2 regions of the Shewanella colwelliana genome follow, and region 2 is predicted to be linked to the other one. Evidence: predicted binding sites of a transcription regulator. Region 2 holds the regulator's gene; the other holds the start of a gene.

Region 1 (7,409 bases), on a different contig from region 2:
GCGCCTTTAGTGGACTCACTTTTCTGGCAAGTTCCCCTTGGGCTAGGTTGTCGACAAACACCACAAAATGCCGAACAAGATCTTCTTCAACCAATAACGGGTCTATCTTCATGCCATTAGCGACTTCCAGGGTCTTATCGTGCGCATACTGATCGCTTTCTGCTAAGGTTGGCAGAGGCTCGACTTGTGGCGTAGGGAGGATTTCGACGACAGGATCTGTCTCTGGTTCAGGTAATACCTCTGGTTCTGGCAAGCTATCATCGGCAGGTAAAGGCTCTGCTGGCGTTATTTCTGGTAGCGTCACAGGTGTTGGCAGCTCAGGCTCTGGCGCAGTATCTTTATTGCCGAGTAAAAAGTAAGCGCCAGCCGCTGCGATAAGCAATATGATCACCACAGCGATGGTGATTGCACTAGCGCCGCTACGTTTTTCTTGAGGCGCAATTCTATCTTCTTGACTGACTTGCATGAGGTTTCCTTAAAAAATACTTCGAGTGTAAGGAGCGTGTCGATGAGTGAATTCCAACCTCATCATCTGTGTTATTAATGACTAATGCGTGTATCTGCTGCATTGTAAATTTTTTAATGAGAATAATTCGTTACTCTCATCTACAGCGTGTATCAGCGTATCTATCCGATTATTAAAATGATCGCTGATTCAGTTTGATTGGCATTACACCATTCTGCAAAATTAACCGTGCTTGTCTAGTTAAGTTCGCTCAAATAAAAAATAATTAATTCTAAAGTTGACGATTAGGCCTGAACATATTGTTCTCGCTGTCCTAGCCAGCGATGCACAATAAGATCGACATTTTCCGGAGCTTGTTGCATCACATGTTGTGCTAGTTTTTGAATATGCGGGATCAAGGCTTGGTCGCGGATGAGATCGGCGATCTTCATATCGGCTATACCAGTTTGTTTTGTCCCTAACACTTCGCCTGGTCCGCGGATTTCCAGATCTTTCTGCGCAATAATAAATCCATCGTTACTGTCGCGTAACACACCTAGGCGCTTTGTGGCAGTCTGCGACAGTGGCGCTTTATACATCAGCACACAGTGGCTGGCGATGGCACCACGTCCTACTCGCCCTCTAAGTTGATGTAACTGGGCTAAACCAAGGCGCTCAGGATTTTCGATAATCATTAAACTTGCATTGGGCACATCAACACCCACTTCAATGACCGTTGTGGCCACTAACAGATGCACGGCACCTGATTTAAACTCGGCCATCATAGCCTGCTTTTCGGCGGGCTTCATACGACCATGGACCAAGCCAATATTGAGCTCTGGCAAGCGTTGTTTTAGTTCTTCGGCAGTGTCCTCGGCGGCTTGACACTCAAGGACTTCTGACTCTTCAATTAATGTACATACCCAGTAGGCTTGGCGTCCGTCATTGAGGGCTGCCTGTCGTACGCGATCGATAACCTGTTCACGACGGCTATCAGATACCGCAACGGTTGTGACTGGCGTTCGCCCTGGTGGCAGCTCATCGATGATTGAGGTATCTAGGTCTGCATAGGCTGTCATCGCGAGTGTGCGCGGAATAGGGGTGGCGGTCATGATAAGCTGATGGGGGTGGTAGCCTTGGCTAATCCCTTTCTCTCGCAGCCCCAGGCGCTGATGCACGCCAAATCTGTGTTGCTCGTCGATGATGATGAGTGACAACTTATGGAACTCTACTTGCTCCTGAAATATAGCATGGGTACCAATGACGATATGCGCTTCACCATTTTTGATGCTCGCTAACGATTGGGTGCGCGCTTTGCCTTTGAGTTTACCGGCAAGCCAGCCGACTTTTAATCCTAATGGCTCCAGCCAAGCTGTAAAATTGATGGCATGTTGTTCTGCTAACAGTTCGGTCGGTGCCATCATTGCCACTTGATAGCCATTCTCTATGGCTTGTAGTGCAGCAAGTGCAGCGACTAAGGTTTTACCTGAGCCCACATCGCCCTGGACTAAACGCATCATTGGGTGAGGCAGCTCAAGATCTCGGCCTATTTCGGCCACGACCCGCTGTTGGGCTGCCGTCGGTTTAAAAGGCAGGGCTGCCAAAAATGGGGTTAATAGTTGCCCTGTTGCGTACATAGATATTGCGGCATCATGGTTACTGCGCTGCCTGAGTTTAAGCATGCTGAGGTTGTGGGCCAGTAATTCTTCTTGAATCAACCTTTGCTGTGCTGGGTGAGTGCCTTGCTCCAACTCAAATGAAGCGATACCGGTATGGGGGCGGTGAAGTAGCTGCAATGCGTCATTTAAAGACATATTATTTGGCTGCAAACTTGGCGGTAATAGTTCTTGCAGGGCACCATGGGCCAGTAATGTGAGCGCTTGATCGGTGAGTTTAATCCAGCTGGCCTGTTTGAGCCCCTCGGTTGTTGGATAGATAGGGGTGAGGGTTTCACTTAGCGCTAAGTCGCTATCGCCATGGATCACTTTGTATTCTGGATGGATTATCTCTGGGTGATGTTTGCCGCGTCGTATTTCTCCATAAGCACGAATTGTCGTCCCGTTTTCTAGGCCGTTACGCTGGGCGACTGAAAAATTAAAGAAGCGCAGTGTCATGGTGCCAGTGTCGTCGCGCACGGTACAGGTTAGCATGCGTTTGCGGCCTTGGATCACCTGACTCGACAGAATAGTCGCTTCTATGGTGCCGTAGCTGCCAGGATACAATGAGGCGATTGAATATATCTGGGTGCGATCTTCATACCGCAGTGGCAGATGAAACAGCAGGTCTTGGACCGTGTTAATGCCGAGCTTTTCTAGCCGCTGCGCCATCTTAGTGGCCACGCCTTTTAACTCAGTCACTGCCATGCTATCGAGTCTATCCACTCTCAATACCTGTCTGATTCATTGAGTCATTTTGTAAATGGATGACTCAAACACTGTAAATATATACATATATTATCAGAGAATTGCGTTAACGCAATCTTGCCGTTGATTAGCCCTTTGGCGGGCCAGTCAGTGGCCTGTTATAGCCACCCCTTTTGTTGGGCGATACGAGCAGCGTCAATACGGTTGCTAGCATGGAGTTTCGCGATGGCTTCAGACAAGTAGTTGCGTACAGTGCCCTCGGCAATAAATAAACTTTCTGCTATCTCGGCGGTGCTGCGTCCTTCACTGGCTAAACGCAATGCGCGGCGCTCTTTATCGTTCAGTGGGTCACACTCTCCCACCGCCATGATGGCAAGTTCTGGGTCTATGATACGCTTGCCTTTGAGCACATGGGCGATGGCATCGATCAGTGATTCTGATGGGGCATCTTTTAGTAGAAAGCCACCGACACCAGCTTCAATCGCCCGTTTAATGTAACCCGCTCTACCAAAGGTGGTTAATATGATGACTTTTAATGGCAGTTTTTGGGTTTGACACCAAGCGGCTAGCTCTAAGCCTGTGTAGCCCGGCATTTCGATATCAGTAAGCAGTAGGTCAAAACTCTCTTGCTTAAGCAACGCTAAGGCTTGGTTGCCATCTTTGGCCTGAATAACCTCAAAGTCTCCCTCTAGAGAGAGTAGCGCCGCTAAGGCGCCTCGCACCATGGCTTGATCTTCGGCGAGTAATATCTTCATTTAGACGCGTGTCCTTGGCGTGGCAATGTGAGCGTAAATTGGGTTGTTGCCTCGAGTTGATAGTCGAGTGTACCACCCAATTGTGCCATGCGCTCACGTATGCCTGTGAGGCCATTTCCTTCCGTGAGACTTTTGGTCGCCGCATTGTCTGTCACGGCAATAGCGATCTCATGTTCGGTTTGTGACAAGTTGATATCACAGTGAGTCCCTTTGCTGTGGCGGATGATGTTATTGCACAGTTCGGTTACGCTCAAAATAAGATGAGTTTCAACTGCTTCATCCAATTGGGGTATCTCCCCTGTGAGGGTCACGCTCATGCCTTTGTCCCTTAATGATTGGCAAAGTTGGGTTAGCACTGCTGTAAAACCTTTATGTTTATAGCCCGATACTGTTTGACGTATTTGACTTAAACTGTCGCGCGCAATGGTGTTAAGTTCGCTCAACTCGGCGCTGGCCTGTTCAACTCTATTTTTGGCTAACAGCTTCTGTGCTAGTTCGGCTTTCAGAGAGATGGAGGAGAGTGAATGCCCCATAATATCGTGCAGATCCCGAGCGATACGTTCCCTTTCTAACATGGTTGCAAGCTGGCTTATCTCTTGCTGACTTTGGCGTTGAGCGATTTTTGCAGCCACACGCTTACGCTCTGCAACCCCAAAGAAACCGACTCCTGTGACTAATGCAGTGCCATAGATTAAAAAGTAGTGATGCAAGTCCAGTAGTGAGCAGAGCAGTGCCAGCATGGTTGCTAGACCGATAAGACAATAGAAAGCATGACGTAAAGAGTAGTTAAAGCCGATAAAGAAACCCGCAAAGGTGAACAGTGATAAAGAGCCTGTGTTTATAGGAGTGATGGCAATACCAATGGCAATCATCGCCAATATTGGCTTATAAACTTGATGACTGGGACTGCGATAGGCCCAGAAGTAGCAGTAGATAAAAGGGACCAAAACAATAAGGCTGAGGGCTATTTGCCAAATAGGCATCGATTGCACAAAAAGTGGAATAAGATAAAAACCTAAGTTGATGAGATAGACCCAGGCCAGTTTATCTTCAACCTTGTGTTCAGTATCAAGTTGATTGTTACTGCAGGTTTGGGCTTTGTTCATAGCGTTAGTCTCTTTTTAGGCCGGAGCCATGCAGGCTCCGGTAACGTCCGATGTTGTGCTGATTTATTGATTTTGCTTGAGTAAAAAATTGGCCCAGGCGTAATCTTGTTGCACGGCTAACGCGGCTTGCCAATCGGTGATAGCACCCTGCTTATCGCCCAAGTTTTGTTTGGCGAGCCCTCTCCATGTATAGGCTTCAGCATATCCCCAGCAAATATCATCACAAGGTATTTCAAATAGATTGATGGCTTTGCTGCTTAATGTTATCGCACGCTCCATGCTGCCACCATATTGCGTGGGTGTCGAGTAGGCAGAAATGGCTTTGACTAGGGCCAACCGTGGATTGTCAGGATTAAGAGATTCAGCTTGCTCAATGGCTTGAGCAATCAGTGGGCCGTAATGGGCTCCCTTGCTACTATCTAACCCAATTTGCATGCCATAAACCGATGCAAGTAACGTATAGGTTTCGGCGTCTGCTTGCCGAGTTGTGAGTGTTACTAAGGTTTGTTCTGCGGTATCGAGTGCTGTTTGAGCTGTCGATCTTTGTCCCATAACATTAGCGGCAACCGCGAGGCGGTATTCTGCGTAGGCGTGTTCATAGCCTTGGGTCTGCTCGCTGATAGTTTGCAGTGACTCGATGTTCATCTGGTTCGATGCAATATCGATGGATACAATTTCGTTGGCCTGGGTGAACTGGCTGACGATGGCGAGGCTTGATGCAAATAGTAAACTTTTCATGTGATGCTCCTTGATTAACAGAGGCTAATGCCTTTGTAGGTAAAGTCCCTTTAATACTGCTTGGTATATTGGGCTTAAGGAGAGTATCGGGGTTCGCAGCAGATAAGTGCATGCACAGATGTCACCGATTGATAATGACAAATGTCACTATCAATGGTTTTGGGATAAAAACGGGTGACTAAGAGGCTGCGTTACTAATTAAGTAGCAGATATAAGTGAGGTAAACCATCAGTAGTAGGGCACCCTCTCTGCGGCCAATCCGCAGACCGGTCCACGCCAAAGGTAGCAAGACCATAGATAACACCAGCATGACGCCAATATCGACAATATTTAGGCCGCTAGCCATAATTGGCTGCACGACAGCGGTAAGACCTAAAATCCCCAAAATATTAAATAGGTTAGAACCGACCACGTTACCGATAGCAATATCGCTTTGGCCTTTACGGGCGGCTACTATCGAAGTGACAAGCTCTGGCATGCTGGTACCTATGGCGACAATGGTCAGGCCGATCACTAGCTCACTGATCCCAAATAGTGTGGCGAGCTCCACTGCGCCATCAACAAACAAAATACCGCCCCCGACAAGCAAGCTGATCCCCACCACAATCAGTAGGCCAGCCAATAGGGGATTGAGTGTACTTGAGCCTGGGATATCATCAGCTTCATGACTTTGACCGCTGAGGTAGCTAAAACCAAGATAGGCAACCAACAAAGAGGTTAACAGTGCGCCATCGAAGCGACTTAGGCTGCCGTCAACCAATAGCCCCCAAAATAGCAGCGATGCCATGATCATGATCGGGATATCACGTTTGACCATTTGAGATTGGATTTGAATGGGGCGTATAAGGGCTGTGATGCCTAAGATAAGGCCGATGTTGGCGATGTTGGAGCCAATGACATTGCCGATAGCGATTCCAGAGTTACCTGCTAACGCAGATTTTAAGCTTACCGCTAACTCTGGGGCACTGGTACCAAAAGCGACAATGGTTAAGCCTATGATTAAAGGTGTGATCCCTAGCCTCAACGCCAGTGAACTCGCGCCGCGGACTAAGGCTTCAGCACCTGCAGTTAAGATGATAAAACCACCAATAATGGCCAGTGCGATGAACATGTTTGACTCTCTAAAATTGACAGGCGGCTAGCATAGGCTTTAACGGTTTTTTGGCAACAAAATTTTGTGAGCAGAGGATTAAATTTTGTTTAACCAAAATGAGGCGTTTTTAATAAAAAAGGCACGTCTTAGACGTGCCTCGTCGTTGCGTGAGCTGAGTTATTCTATCTCACTTTCCCAGCGCACTTTTCCACCACGCAGGCCATCGACTTTGGCGCTGAATTTGGCTTCCAATACGTGACGTTTAATCTTTAGCGTTGGTGTCAGCACATCGTTATCGACATCCCAAGCCTCACTCACCACCACAATGGCGTCGACCGTTTCGTGTGACTCAAGGTTAGGGTTAATGCTATCTAATGTTGCCTTGAGTGAGGTGCGAACCTCCTCTCTTGGTTGTAACGCTGCACCTTCAGATAACTGTACTAATGCAATAGGGTGTGGGAGGCCAGAGCCAATAACACAGATAAGCTCAACGTGCGGGTCTTGTGCCAATTTGCGTTCGATAGGCACAGGCGCCACATATTTACCTTTAGAGGTCTTGAAGTTATCTTTCACTCGCCCAGTAATAGTGACACAGCCATCGCTATCGATGGCGCAGAGATCACCCGTATGGAAGAAGCCATCAGCATCGAAGCTGCTTGCGCTGACTTCAGGTTGTTTGTAGTAGCCTTGCATTAAGCCTGGGCTCTTGACTAATAGCTCACCTGTGTCAGCCATTTTAATTTCACACCCCTCAACCGCATGACCAACAGTCCCAATTTTTCGGGCATCAAAAGGATGGTTGATAATCGAGTAGGCGCTGTTTTCTGTCATTCCCCACGCTTCACTGATATTCAGACCAATTTTATGGTACCAAGCGATCAATGACGGTGGGATGGGCGCCGAGCCAGA
Region 2 (7,409 bases):
GCCACAAGCATTCTATCAAGGCATGCAAGTCGCCAATATATTGGTCTTAGAAGAAAGCAGAGAAGCAAGACTAAACCGCTTACTTAATGAATATGTGCACAAAATGGCCAGCGGTTATATTGAACGCCTTGGAGAAGACGCGGGCTTTACCGCGTTTGGCGAGTACCTGTCCCAAAGCATTACTGGAATCAAAAAACGTATCGGTGGCAAACAGCATGATGAATTACAAACGCTGATCCGCAATGCCTTGGCAATCCAACAAAGCCGCGGTGATACTGAGACCCATCTTGAATGGATAAACATATTACTCAGTATCTATTATGATCCTATGTATCAATATCAGATTGATAAAAAAAGTGATCGGGTGCTTTTTCGCGGCGATCACCAAGCCATGCATCAATGGCTTGACCAAAAAGCTGTAGGCTAAGCTAAAAAGCTAGGCGTTTATCTCCTAGCTTTTTTAAACTCTTAGTCACTCCCAACATAGGGTTACTCTGACTGCAGCACCTCGACTTTAGCACGCAGCAACTGTCGTTCGACGGTCCCAGCGACGGCATCATCTATCTTGACCGTGACTTTCGACCAAAACCGTTTCGGCCGCGTACTCAAAGCATGACCATCTTTATGACTAAAATAGGAACCCCACAACCCGTTTAACGCCATAGGGATGACTGGCACGGTATCACGAGCCAAGATCTTATCGATACCAGGCTTAAATTCTCCTAGCAGGCCATCAGGTGTTAATCTTCCCTCAGGAAAAATACACACTAACTCATCATTTTGTAATGCTTGGTGGATCTGATCAAACGCGCTGTTATAAGTATTCTGGCACTGCCTAGGCGAACAAATCGGGATCACGCCTGCATGACGAAACAGATATTTCAACAGCGGGATCTCACTAATCGATTTATCCATAACAAAGCGGATCGGCCGAGTAGAAGCGCCCATGATAATCAGCGCGTCGACATAGCTGACATGATTACAAACAATCACAGCAGCCCCCTCTTTTGGTAGCTTTGCCCGCCCTTCAACCGTGACACGATAGAAAACATGACTCAGTAAGTAACTGATGAACCGCTGAGTAAACTCAGGTACCTGAGAATAGACATAAAGCGCCACGACAGAATTCAGGAGTGCCAGCAGTAAAAACAACTCAGTGATCGTCCAATTAAGCCCCTCCAACAACACCATAGATAGTAATGCCGAACACACCATAAACAGCGCATTAACGATATTGTTCGCCGCTATCGCCTGGGCACACTCTTCTTTCTTGGCCCGTGACTGAATAAAGGCATAAAGTGGCACAATAAATAGCCCGCCACTCACGCCGACCATAAATAGCGCAAACATGACACCATAATGTTGCGAAGCATCAATAAAGCTGCCGATACTATAGATATAGCTAACATCTATTGGCGCAGGTGGAATCGTCCATAAAAGGTCTACGCCAAAGACCGTTAACCCAAGCACGCCAAAAGGTAACAAACCAAGCTCAACATGACCAAAAGAAAAACGCTCACAAATATATGAGCCAATGGCTATACCGATAGAAAATAGCGCCAACAATAACGAGACGACCGTTGCATCGGCATGCAGGTGTAGCTTGGCGAAGTTAGGAAACTGGGTAAGATACGTCGCGCCTAAAAACCAAAACCAACTGATCGCCAATATCGCCATCCAGATAGTCGGTGTTTGTCTGACCTTGGCGATACTACGCCAAGTTCCTGATAACGGCTCAAAACGTATTTTTTTTACCACGCCCAAAGGGGGCATTGCTGGAATAGCGCGACTAGAAAGGTAACCACAAATTGACAATACAAACACACTCACCGCAGCTGTCACTAAATTATGTTCACTCGCAACAATAAGTCCAGCACTGAGCGTGCCCACTAGAATAGAGAGAAAGGTCCCCATCTCAACCCACGCATTTCCCGTTACCAACTCATCCTCAGCAAGTGCTTGTGGTAGCAGAGAGTACTTTACGGGCCCAAAGTAGGCCGACTGACTTCCGGTTAAAAACAAGAGTAGCAGCATCATCAGGTAGCTCTGGCTCAATATCGCCATAGCTGCGCAAGACATTATCACGACTTCAAACTGCTTTAATCGCCTTATTAATTTGGCTTTATCCATGTTGTCGGCCACCATACCTGCATGAGCAGAAAACAGGAAAAAGGGCAAAATAAAGACCCCGGCAGCAAGGTTTACAAACAAATTAACGCTCATAGGTAAGTCGTTAACTTGGGTATATGTCACCATTAACAGCAAGACATTCTTATAGATATTGTCGTTTAATGCTCCCAAACACTGGGTGGAAAAATAGGGAAAAAACCTTTTAGTTAATAACATGCCGCCTCCTTGTGGCAACCCATGCCAGCTAAATAACCACTCACATGATTTTTTAATAACATCTCCAGCGGTACCTGCTCGATGAATAATTTCTCATCGAGCGCTAACGTCGTCAATCCATGAATCCCACCCCATAGCACTCGGCTCATCACCGCCAAATCTGATGCTGTCGCGCTAGCAAATAGCTGGCACAAACAGCTTTCAACTAACGTGAAGAGTTCATTGATTAGGTTGGCATGTGTCGCCGGCAAAGCTTCATCATTGCTCATTTTTAAACTAAAAACTAATCGGAAAGCATGAGGGTGCTGCAGCGCAAATTGACTATAAATAATAGCCATAGCATCGAGTGTTTCTATTGGAGAAGACCTATCAGCCTGCTTTAACTGACCAAGCAGTTGCGCTAACGTCTGACGAGAAACCGTAAGTAATAGCAGCTGGTAGCTACCAAATACCTTTACTAAGGTACTTGGAGCATAACCGATCATGGTGGCGATTTGACGTAAACTCAGTTGGTTAACATCTTGCTGATGCAGATGATTGATGACCGCAGCAACCGCCATCTGCCTTATTTCATCATGAGTATGCTCTTTCCTTCTTGCCACTTTCCATCCTAGACGATTGACCTTAAGAAGGTGTAAAGCTAACAGCAAACAAAATAAAAAACAATGTTCACAATAAGATTAATACTCAATCACTTTGACGTAGGTTTTCTGGTTAATCAGATAAACAGGGGGAAAAGACTAAACAGTTCGGTTTAGTACCATTAACAATCTATCTTCACCTGCACCAAAATAGTCCTTTTCAAGATTCACCTCTACAAAGCCCAGCGCCAGGTAGAGGTAACGAGCTGGATTGGTTGGTGCAACGGTCAACTTAATGCTTGCAACAGACGCAGGCACTGTGGCCATAGCATCTAAAATTAAACGCTTACCCACGCCATTGCCCTGTGCTGACCTTGCCACGGCGACAGACAATAGCCAAGCGCAATCGGCTTGTTCACTTTGCGCAATCAGAATGTATCCAAGTAGTGAATCTTGCTGATCAACCGCAACCTTTAACCCCGAAGGCCAACAGTCATAACACTGTCGAAAAAAGAAATCCGGATAGCTATGCGCACCGAAGAGTTGCTGCTCAAGCTGATAAACGGCAAGCAGTTCGCCCTTGTCAATTGGACGAACCGTTATGAATTCTGAACTATTCACTAACTAACAGTTCATCCCACGGAAGATGAGTCGATCCAACAACGATAAAATTAGGATTCTCGAGCGACTCTCTTTCGTTATAACTCAAAGGCTGCAGTTCGAGGTCCATGACCTGCCCCCCAGCCTCTTCAATAATGATTTGCGCAGCACCTGTATCCCACTCGCCCGTTGGACCAATACGCACATAGCAATCTGCACGTCCTTCGGCAACTAAACAGCTCTTTAATGCTGCACCACCCAACACAACCAGGTCACAATGTCGTGACTGATTAAACAGTTTTAGCACTGACTGTGGATCTTGACGGCGGCTCACCGCTAAACGCAAAGAAGGTTCATCATCACAGGTCAACTGACGACTAGAAATACGCAACTCACCTTTACAGGAACGCTTATAAGCCCCAAGGCCTGCAATGGCATAATAGATCACCTCAGTCATAGGTACATACACTATGCCCATAATAGGTCGATTATGTTCAACCAAGGCGATGATCACTGAAAAATCGCCACTACCTGCAATAAACTCGCCCGTTCCGTCTAAGGGGTCAACCAACCAATATCGCTGCCATTCAGCACGCTCAGCAAAAGGAATATCGGCATCCTCTTCCGAGAGAACGGGAATATCAGGCGTTAACTTAGTTAGCGCAGAAGTAATGATATTATGGGCCGCAATATCGGCAGACGTCACCGGGGTATTATCAGACTTAACTTCCTTATCAAAGTTACCCTCTAAGTAGATATCCTTGATCGCTATGCCTGCCTCAACCGCAATGGCTATTGCCTGCTCCACATAATCTTCTGGCTTCATCACAACTCCAACAGCCTAAACAGGCAATGCATATATGATAATTTGTAGTAACTACTTTAGTTTTAGATGTTTCTGCGCCAAAAACAAGGCGCTAACGCTTCTCGACTCAGAAAAGTCCCTTTCAGACAAGAGTTCAGACCACTTGCTCAATGGCCAGGGCACCACCTCGATAGGTTCAGGCTCATCGCCCTCTAAACGACTCTCATACAGATCTTCAGCGATAAAAATCTGCATTTTGCTAGCAAAATACCCGGGCGCTAAACTCAGCTCCATTAAATGAGTTAAGGTTTTAGCACCAAAACCTATCTCTTCTTGTAGCTCACGATTGGCGGCTTCTGCTGGAGTTTCACCAGGATCAACTAAGCCTTTGGGGAACCCCAGCTCATAGCTATGCGTCCCCGCTGCATACTCACGCCCTAAGAGCAATTTATCGTCCAACACGGGCACTACCATCACAGCGCCACGGTTATTGCCCTTCATTCGCTCATATTGACGTTCTACCTGATTGGAGAACTTCAGATGCACTTGCTCTATCTGAAACAGACGGCTTTGTGCAACAACTTTAGTATGTAAAATTTGCGGCTTTTTGTCCGACATGGATGTTCCTGATAAAAATGGCGTTTGCTTAACAGTTCAATCTTACTATGATGTGCTTAATCCACAACTCTAGCGATGGAATTTTTTTACTTCTCATATGTTTCCATGGAATAACATAGATACCGTGCTCCTCGATATGGACGGTACACTACTCGACCTTCACTTTGACAACCACTTCTGGTTAAGTGTTGTGCCACAAAGCTTGAGCAGAGAACGAGGGATCAGCCTAGAACAAGCCAATGCCATAGTTGAAATCGCCTATGACAAGGTTTTTGGAACTTTAGAGTGGTACTGTATTGATTATTGGGCTAAAGAATTGAATCTAAATATTCTGGCTCTACACCAGACAATGGTCGACAGGATTCAATTAAGACAAGACAGCCTGCCATTCCTCGACGCACTCGGAAAAGCAGGCAAAAAAAGAATCTTAGTTACTAACGCACACCCTAATAGTCTAGCGCTTAAGCTGGAACACACTGACCTGGCAACCGGGCTAGACGCTATCATCTCAAGCCATGAAACTGGATTTCCTAAAGAGCATCCGCAATTTTGGGCTGCCCTGTTTAATCAATATCAGCTAAATCCCAAACGCTGCTTATTTATCGATGATAGTGAGGCCATCTTAGCCGCGGCGAAATTAGCTGGGGTCCACTATCAGCTTGGTATCAAAAATCCAGACAGCCAGAAGCCCCATAAAATTTTTACTGACTTTCCTGCGATTGATGACTATCAGCATCTGCTTGATGAACTTAATAAGCAAAATTAGCAGCATAAAGCCTTAACCTATGGTCATCATAGCAATAATTTGGTTAATACTTGCGCTACAATAAATACTGTATATACTAACAGGTACTGTATGGAAAGACAGGAACTTTAATGAGACCACTAACCCCAAGACAAGCCGAAATTTTAGACCTTATTAAGCGCAATATCGCCGACACAGGTATGCCACCAACCCGAGCTGAAATTGCACGACGCTTAGGCTTTAAAAGCGCCAATGCCGCAGAAGAGCACTTAAAGGCGTTGGCTAAAAAAGGCTGCATAGAGATCATGCCCGGCACCTCACGCGGAATAAAACTGACGCAGGAAGATGAACCTGAAGAGCTTGGTTTACCACTGATTGGCCAAGTCGCTGCCGGTGAGCCTATCCTAGCTCAAGAGCATGTAGAGCAGCACTACAAGGTCGATCCATCCATGTTCCGCCCGAGTGCAGACTTTCTTTTGCGAGTCCGTGGCGACAGTATGAAAGATATCGGTATTTTAGAAGGCGATCTACTCGCAGTGCATAAAGTTGAGCAAGCGCGTAACGGCCAAGTCGTAGTAGCGCGTGTTGAAGATGATGTCACCGTAAAACGATTCGAAAAGAAAGGAAATACTGTATACCTTCATGCTGAAAATGAAGAGTATTCACCTATTGTTGTCGACTTATCCACCCAAAGTTTAAGCATTGAAGGCTTGGCCGTTGGTGTGATCAGAAATGGAGATTGGCAATGAACAACTTAATAGGCAATGCACCGCGTCATCCAGGTCTATGGGTTGAAATGGGTGACCAGATTAAGCACAGCCACAATGCAAGCATATCGACAGTATCCAGTGTCACACAAGGCAAACAAGAACTGCAGGCATTAACACCACAGCTTGCAAGATTGAGCCAACAAGGTCAGTGGGTTGTACTTATTAGTCCGCCGAATATTGGCTATAAGCAGATGCTGGCTGATGCTGGCGTGCGCATGGACAGAATTCTACTGGTTCACACCAAAGATGAAGTTGAAGCGTTATGGGCTATGGAAAAAGCACTCACTAGTGGCACATCTAGTGCGGTCATTAGCTGGACTCACACCCTTGACGAACGTGATAACCGACGTCTGCAGCTGGTTGCAAAAAACTGCAGTGCACTAGGTGTCGTGATAGAAGAAGGCAATGTTCACTTGCCATCTGCCGCACACAGTTCAGATGATTTAGCCATGCAGCAAGGTTCGCTATTTTCATCTCTGCACTAGCATCTGCAAGAACACTTTCCATACGCAAGCCCCTAACGGGGCTTTTTTTGTCTCTGTTTTTTTTAGAAAAATAAAAGTAAAAGTGATCTTGATCAATATTTGAACACGCATTAAGTTAGTAACAGATATCAACGATTATTTGTTATATCCGAACAATTTAGTTGTCGGCTTCTTTACACTTGGCAGAGTAAACAGCGCCTTGGAATTGAAACTGAAATTCGCCTGATATATTCAGCCGTAAGTGCAAGCGTGGTCACCACCAGCAATAACAATATCTACACCACCAGCGCACTTTGAAGTCATCGTTGCTTTTTTGGGAACTGAAGAGTTTGCATAGAGCCGAGACATACTGTGTGGCTCTTCTTTGTAGTTGCCTTCGCAATTGACAGAGGAGAAGTCTAGTGAAGCAAGTGTTGTATAGTTTGCTGGCGTTACTGTTTACGCCCCCCATACTCGCAG

Evidence for each region. Region 2 encodes LexA, which represses DNA repair genes until DNA is damaged. Its sites were predicted from a motif close to TACTGTATNNNNATACAGTA; they were not measured.
Region 1: a site for LexA is predicted at 2,878-2,897, ahead of recG (ATP-dependent DNA helicase RecG). Genes of this name have one in related genera too.

The regions. Positions count from the first base shown of each region.
Region 1 covers NZ_MCBT01000033.1:107,684-115,092, forward strand. Annotated here, with positions in the region: gene BEL05_RS11110 (DUF3014 domain-containing protein) at 1-466, opposite strand, end outside; gene recG (ATP-dependent DNA helicase RecG) at 751-2,808, opposite strand; gene BEL05_RS11120 (response regulator transcription factor) at 2,967-3,563, opposite strand; gene BEL05_RS11125 (sensor histidine kinase) at 3,560-4,669, opposite strand; gene BEL05_RS11130 (tetratricopeptide repeat protein) at 4,733-5,407, opposite strand; gene BEL05_RS11135 (calcium/sodium antiporter) at 5,586-6,518, opposite strand; gene BEL05_RS11140 (AMP-binding protein) at 6,678-7,409, opposite strand, start outside.
Region 2 covers NZ_MCBT01000004.1:42,154-49,562, reverse strand. Annotated here, with positions in the region: gene mnmH (tRNA 2-selenouridine(34) synthase MnmH) at 1-427, shown strand, start outside; gene BEL05_RS02070 (MFS transporter) at 490-2,346, opposite strand; gene BEL05_RS02065 (TetR/AcrR family transcriptional regulator) at 2,337-2,948, opposite strand; gene BEL05_RS02060 (GNAT family N-acetyltransferase) at 3,087-3,548, opposite strand; gene cysQ (3'(2'),5'-bisphosphate nucleotidase CysQ) at 3,541-4,353, opposite strand; gene nudE (ADP compounds hydrolase NudE) at 4,405-4,950, opposite strand; gene yrfG (GMP/IMP nucleotidase) at 5,048-5,716, shown strand; gene lexA (transcriptional repressor LexA) at 5,827-6,444, shown strand; gene BEL05_RS02035 (cell division inhibitor SulA) at 6,441-6,950, shown strand; gene coxB (cytochrome c oxidase subunit II) at 7,352-7,409, shown strand, end outside.